One region of the Mesorhizobium sp. KR9-304 genome, then DNA from elsewhere that is predicted to be linked to it. Evidence: riboswitches for the same ligand, from Rfam matches in the RefSeq annotation. Region 1 holds a riboswitch; the other holds the start of a gene.
The links. Region 1 has a riboswitch for S-adenosylmethionine ahead of ABLE71_RS02710 (O-succinylhomoserine sulfhydrylase). Riboswitches for the same ligand answer to the same signal wherever they lie in the genome.

Region 1 (3,399 bases):
CTCCGGCCATCGGTGCTGCACATTTCCGGTTCGTCGGCAGAGGGTCAATCTCCAATGGCGCCGCACGGCTGGCGCGCGAAACAAGTTCGGTTAGTCTTGTTCAAGACATCATAGGCCGGATTGTGACCTCCGTCGCACGCTTTGACGACGACAGATAGGGCAGACACGACGATGCAGCAGTACGAGTTTCGCGCATTGGCGCTGACATTCCCCGAAGCGACCGAGTCCAGCCACTTCGAAACGGCGGATTTTCGCGTGCGCAACAAAATCTTCGCGACGCTGCGCGAGTCCGACGGCCGCGCGGTGCTGAAACTGTCACCCGACGAGCAGCAGCTCGTCATGGCGACCTCATCAGGCATGTTCGAGCCGATCAAGGGCGCGTGGGGCATGAAGGGCTGGACGCGGGTCGTGCTCGACCGCGCCGAGGCCGAAACCGTCCGTCACGCCATGGCCATGGCCTGGCGTTCCGTCGCGCCGAAGAAGCTTGTTGGCCGCTGACGGCCTACGCCGCCCTCTCCAGCGCCTCGCCAATATCCGCAATCAGGTCGTCCGCGTCCTCCAGCCCGACCGAAAGCCGCAGCGTGCCGCCGCCGATGCCGAGTTCGGCGCGCGCCTCGTCGGTCAAATTCTTGTGCGTCGTGGTGGCCGGATGCGTGATCAAGCTCTTGGCGTCGCCGAGATTGTTGGAAATCTTGATGACGTCGAGCGTGTTCTGGAGCCCGAACGCCGATTTCTTGCCGCCCTTGAGGTCGAAGCAGACCAGCGTCGAACCGCCGGTCATCTGCTTCTTCACGATTGCCGCCTGCGGATGGTCGGCCCGGCCGGGATAGATCAGGCGAGAAATCTCAGGGCGCGTGGCGAGGAAATCCGCGATCCTGGCCGCGCTCTCGGTCTGCTGGCGCACCCGCACCGGCAACGTCTCCAGCCCCTTCAGCAGCGTCCAGGCGTTGAAGGGCGAGAGGCTGGGGCCGGTGTGGCGGAAATAGTCGTGCAGATTCTTGTCGATCCACTCCTTGTCGGAAAGCACGACGCCGCCGAGGCACCGCCCCTGGCCGTCGATATGCTTGGTCGCCGAATAGACGACGATATGCGCGCCGAGTTCGAGCGGCTTCTGCTGCAGAGGGGTGGCGAAGACATTGTCGACGACCAGCCGCGCGCCGATCGAATTGGCGAGCGAAGCGACCGCCGCGATGTCGACCACTTCGAGTGTCGGGTTGGTGGGACTTTCGAGGAAGAAGATCTTCGTGTTCGGGCGGACCGCCTTTTCCCAGTTGGCGATGTCGGTGCCGTCCACCAGCGTCGACTCGATGCCGTATTTGGGGGCCAGCGTCTCGATCACCCAGCGGCAGGAGCCGAACAGCGCCCGCGCCGCGACGATATGGTCGCCGGCCTTGAGGCTACACAGGACCGCGGCTGTCACAGCCGCCATGCCCGACGCCATGGCGCGCGCGTCCTCCGCGCCTTCGAGCGCGCACATGCGCTTCTCGAACATGTCGACGGTGGGATTGGCGTAGCGCGAATAGATGAAGCCGGGTTCTTCCCCCTTGAAGCGGGCTTCGGCGGCTTCCGCCGTCTCGTAGACATAGCCCTGCGTCAAATAGATCGCTTCCGAGGTCTCGCCATGCTGCGAGCGCAGCGTGCCCGAATGCACGAGCTGCGTCGCCGGCTTCCAGTTGCGCTTCTCTTTGGTCATCGACATGCCCCAACAACAAAAAACCGGCCGCGAAAGTCGCAACCGGTCCATATAGCCTTGCGGCCCGACGGTCCTTTAGCGACTTGTTTAACGTGGCTGCAAGCCGACCGGCCAAATCACCACGGGATAAAGAGCCCTTTAGACCTGTCGCCGGCTTGCGTCAATCGCGCCGGTTGCTAAACCACTGGGCCAGCGCGGCATGCCGGGACGTTTCCGGGCCGGCTGCGCTGCATGGAGACGCGGGCGTTGCGCCAGACAGGCATCCTTCCCGACACCGAGATCGCGGCGCTGTTCCAATCCGGCGCGCTGGCGTCGGCGCGTCCGCGCGACGGCGACCAGATCCAGCCAGCCAGCCTCGATTTGAGGCTCGGCGAGAAGGCCTGGCGCGTGCGCGCGAGTTTTTTGCCGGGTCCGGCCAGCAAGGTTGCCGACAAGCTCGACCGGCTGAAGCTGCACGAGATCGACCTCGCCGATGGAGCTGTCCTGGAAACCGGTTGCGTCTATATCGTACCGCTGCTCGAAGGCCTGAACCTGCCGGGTCATATCTCGGCCTCGGCCAACCCGAAAAGCTCGACCGGCCGTCTCGACATCTTCACCCGCGTCATGACCGACATGGGCCGCGAGTTCGACAAGATACCGGCAGGCTATTCCGGCCCGCTCTATCTCGAAGTCAGTCCGCGAACCTTCCCGATCGTCGCGCGCACCGGCTCGCGGCTGTCGCAGATACGCTTCCGCACCGGCAACGCGCTGCTCTCCGGAGGCGAGCTTGAGATCCTGCATCGCGCCGAGACGCTGGTCGCCACCGAGCCGCCGAACATTTCCGGCGGCGGCATCGCGCTGTCGATTGACCTCAGCGGCGAGAAGGACAGCCTGATCGGCTATCGCGGCAAGCATCACACCGGGCTGGTCGACGTCGACAGGCGCGCCGTCCACGAGGTGCTCGACTTCTGGGAGCCGCTCTACAATCATGGTGCGCCGGAACTCGTGCTCGATCCCGACGAATTCTACATCCTGGTCAGCCAGGAGGCGGTGCACGTGCCCCCGCTCTACGCCGCCGAGATGACGCCATACGATCCGCTGGTCGGCGAGTTCCGTGTCCACTATGCCGGCTTCTTCGATCCGGGCTTCGGCCATTCGCAGGCCGGCGGCACCGGCAGCCGCGCCGTTCTGGAGGTCAGGAGCCACGAGGTTCCCTTTATTCTCGAGCACGGCCAGATCGTCGGACGGCTGGTCTACGAGCACATGCTGGCGCGCCCGAAGGCGCTCTATGGCACCGACCTCGGCTCGAACTATCAGGCGCAGGGTCTGAAGCTGTCGAAGCATTTCAAGGCTTAGCCCGGCTACACACCCCTCCCGCGCCGTGCGGGGCGGCCGGTCCTTATGTTTTCCTTATCCCCGGCTGCGCGATTCCCAGTAGAGATTTGACGCCGGTCGAGCCCATATCCCGAAGCTGAAACCAGTTTCGGAGACCACCATGTTCGACATTCTTTACCTCGCGATTGGGCTCGGCACATTCGTCCTGCTCGCGCTTTTTGCGCGCAGCCTCGGCCGCATCTGAGGTGGCGCGATGATTGAACCCCTCCTCGGTCTCGCCGTCGCGCTAGGGCTCGGCATTTATCTTCTCATTACGCTGATCAGGCCCGAGCGCTTCTGATCGCCGCTCCCGGAGCAATTTCATGACACTCATCGGCTGGCTGCAGATCGGC
Region 2 (3,399 bases), 1.8 Mb from region 1:
ACGCGCTGTTCTTCCCGCCGTCGAAGCGGCGGTTCATGATGCGCTTCCATGGCGTGCTGGAGCGAACGGGCCGCCGTCTGTGGCCGATCTTCTCCGGTGTCATCGTCGTTGAGGCGCAGAAACGTCTCTACCAGGGCCTGCCGGTCGCCAAGCGCGCCTCGCGCCGCGTCTTCGTGCCGGTGCTGTCGCCGCAAGGGGCGGCCACACGGTCTTTGCCGCAATTGTAGGGCCGAACTGCAGGGCGCGGCCTAGCCGGCCGCCGCTTCTGCAGGACCGATCAGCTCAAGGTCGAAGGACGTCGTCTGGTAGACCTGGTTGATCCAGTTGCCGAACAAGAGATGAGCGTGGGAGCGCCAGCGATTGAGCGGTGGCCGGCTGGGGTCGTCCTCGGGATAGTATCCATGCGGTATCGCGATCGGCGAGCCCGCGGCCACGTCGCGATCGTATTCCTCCTTCAGCGAGGTCGAGTCGTATTCGATGTGGTTGAACATGTAGAGCCGGTTGCCGGTCCTTTCGGCAGCCAGGCCCGGACCGGTCACATCGGACTCCATCAGCAGTTCGAGGTCCGGCGCAGCGCGGACATCGCTGGACCTTACCTCCGTCCATCGCGACACCGGAATGGCGAAATCGTCCGAGAAGCCGGCCAGGTAGGGCGAGGTAGGGGCGTTGTTGCTGTGCCGGAAGACACCGAAGGCCTTCTTGTCCAGCGTGTATTTGGGAATGCGGTGGAAATGCCAGGCGGCCGCCATGGCTCCCCAGCATATGAAAAACGACGAGTGCACGTTGGTCGTCGTCCAGTCGAGTATCTGCTCAAGTTCCTTCCAGTAGGTGACCTCTTCGAAGGGCAGCAGCTCGATAGGAGCTCCCGTGACGATGAAGCCGTCGAACTTGCGCTCCGCGACCTCTTCCCAGGTCCGGTAAAAAGAGATCAGGTGTTCCTCGGACGTGTTCTTGGCCTTGTGGCCGCCAATGCGCACAAGGGTCAGCTCCACCTGGAGAGGAGAGGCGCCGATTAGCCGCGCGAATTGCGTTTCGGTCCTGATCTTGTTGGGCATCAGGTTCAACAGCCCGATCTGCAGCGGACGGATGTCCTGGCGCAACGCGGTGCGCTCATCCATCACCGATATGCCCTCGCGCACGAGGATTTCGTGGGCTGGCAACTGATCGGGTATCTTGATCGGCATCGCAAAACTCCAGACAAAAAAACCGGCCTTTGCTCGCGCAAAGCCGGTTACAGGATGCAAACGGCCCTTTAGCGAGTTTTTTAACGTGGCTGCAAGCCGACCGGCCAAATCACCACGGAACTTGAGCGTATCTATGCCTGCAGGTGCCGGTCGTCAACCGGGCGGAACCCGGGCCGCGCTGCGGTCTCGACATTCCCTGCCATGGCCTGTATTCCGCTGCCGTCCTCATCCCGAGGCCGTTTCCGGACCGTTTACATGACGAAAGCGACCGATCTCTCCCGTCCGCAGCCGCGCGCAGGCGTCATGGACATCGAGGCCTATGTGCCTGGTAAGAGCGGGGCGCATGGCGCCGTGAAGGTGCACAAGCTGTCGTCCAACGAGAATCCGCTCGGCTCATCGCCCAAGGTCATCGAGGCGGTGCGCGAGGTCGCGGGCAAGCTCGAATTCTATCCCGACGGCGCGGCGACTAGGCTGCGCGAGGCAATCGGCGAGGCGCATGGGCTGAACCCGGCCAACATCGTGTGCTCCAACGGCTCGGACGAGATCCTCGGCCTCCTGGCGCAGACCTATCTTTCGCCGGGCGACGAGGCGATCTTCACCGAGCATGGTTTCCTCGTCTACAAGATCTACATCCAGGCGGCCGGCGCCGTGCCGGTTTCGGTGAAGGAGACCGAGGAGCGCGCCGATGTCGACGCCATCCTCGCCGCCGTTTCTCCGCGCACGAAGATCGTCTTCCTGGCCAACCCCAACAACCCGACCGGCACCTATCTTCCGTTCGAGGAAATCCGCCGCCTGCATGCCGGCCTGCCCAGGCACGTTCTGCTCGTGATCGACGCTGCCTATGCGGAATATGTCCGCCGCAACGACTACGAGGCCGGAGTCGAGCTCGTCGGCAACTCGCAGAACGTCGTGATGACGCGCACTTTCTCCAAGATCCATGGCCTCGGCGGGATGCGCATCGGCTGGATGTACGGGCCGGCGCACATCGTCGACGCGATCAACCGCATGCGCGGACCGTTCAATGTCAACGCCGCCGCCATCGAGGCCGGCGTCGCCGCACTGAAGGACCGAGCCCATGTGGACCGCACCGTCGCGCACAATGACCACTGGCTACGCTGGCTGTCGGAAGAGCTGCCGAAGCTCGGCCTGCGCGTCACGCCGAGCGTCGGCAATTTCATCCTGATTCATTTCCCGACCGACGAGAAGCACTCGGCGGAGAAAGCCGACGCGTTCCTGTCGTCGCGCGGCTACATCCTCCGCCGCGTCGCGGCTTATGGTTTTCCCAATGCGCTGCGCATGACCGTCGGCACCGAGGAGGCGAACCGCGGCGTCGCCGCGGCGCTCGCCGAATTCCTGAAAAGCTGACGTCATGCCGGACCCCATTTTTGAGAAGATCACGCTCGTCGGCATCGGCCTGATCGGCTCGTCGCTGGCGCGCGTCGTGCGCCGCGAGAACCTTGCCGGCCATATCGCCATAGCCACGCGCAGCGCAAAGACACTGGCGCGCGCCAGGGAACTCGAACTCGGCGACAGCTACACGACCGATGCCGCGGAGGCGGTCAAGGGCGCCGACCTCGTCATCGTTTCGGTGCCGGTCGGCTCGTCCGGCGCGGTGGCTGCCGAGATCGCGCCGGCGCTGAAGCCGGGTGCCATCGTCACCGACGTGGGATCGACAAAGCGTTCCGTCATCGCGCAGATGTCGCCGCACATGCCTGCCGGCGTTCATTTCATTCCCGGCCATCCGCTTGCCGGCACCGAAAAATCCGGCCCGGACGCCGGTTTCGCCGACCTGTTCGAAAACCGCTGGTGCATCTTCACGCCGCTGCCGGGAACCGATCCCGCCGCGCTGGAGCGCTTGTCCGAATTCTGGCGGCGCTGCGGCTCCAACATCGACACGATGGACCCCGACCACCACGACAAGGTCCTCGCCATCGTCTCGCATTTGCCGCACATCATCGCCTACAACATCGTCGGCACCGCCAACGATCTTGAGGCCGTCACGCAGTCCGAGGTGATCAAATATTCCGCCTCGGGTTTCCGCGACTTCACGCGCCTCGCCGCTTCGGATCCGACCATGTGGCGCGACGTCTGCCTGCACAACAAGGACGCCATCCTCGAAATGCTGGCGCGGTTCTCCGAAGACCTCGCCTCGCTGCAGCGCGCGATCCGCTGGGGCGACGGCGACAAGCTGTTCGACCTCTTTACCCATACCCGC

Region 2: it holds a riboswitch for S-adenosylmethionine, as region 1 does, so the genes downstream of both, metA (homoserine O-succinyltransferase) here and ABLE71_RS02710 (O-succinylhomoserine sulfhydrylase) in region 1, are expected to answer to the same signal.

What each region holds. Positions count from the first base shown of each region.
Region 1 covers NZ_JBDZDN010000001.1:563,801-567,199, reverse strand. Annotated here, with positions in the region: gene ABLE71_RS02715 (MmcQ/YjbR family DNA-binding protein) at 172-498, shown strand; gene ABLE71_RS02710 (O-succinylhomoserine sulfhydrylase) at 503-1,693, opposite strand; SAM riboswitch at 1,749-1,826, opposite strand; gene ABLE71_RS02705 (2'-deoxycytidine 5'-triphosphate deaminase) at 1,925-3,028, shown strand; gene kdpA (potassium-transporting ATPase subunit KdpA) at 3,370-3,399, shown strand, end outside.
Region 2 covers NZ_JBDZDN010000001.1:2,339,645-2,343,043, forward strand. Annotated here, with positions in the region: gene ABLE71_RS11165 (class I SAM-dependent methyltransferase) at 1-227, shown strand, start outside; gene metA (homoserine O-succinyltransferase) at 249-1,184, opposite strand; SAM riboswitch at 1,233-1,310, opposite strand; gene hisC (histidinol-phosphate transaminase) at 1,440-2,549, shown strand; gene ABLE71_RS11180 (prephenate/arogenate dehydrogenase family protein) at 2,554-3,399, shown strand, end outside.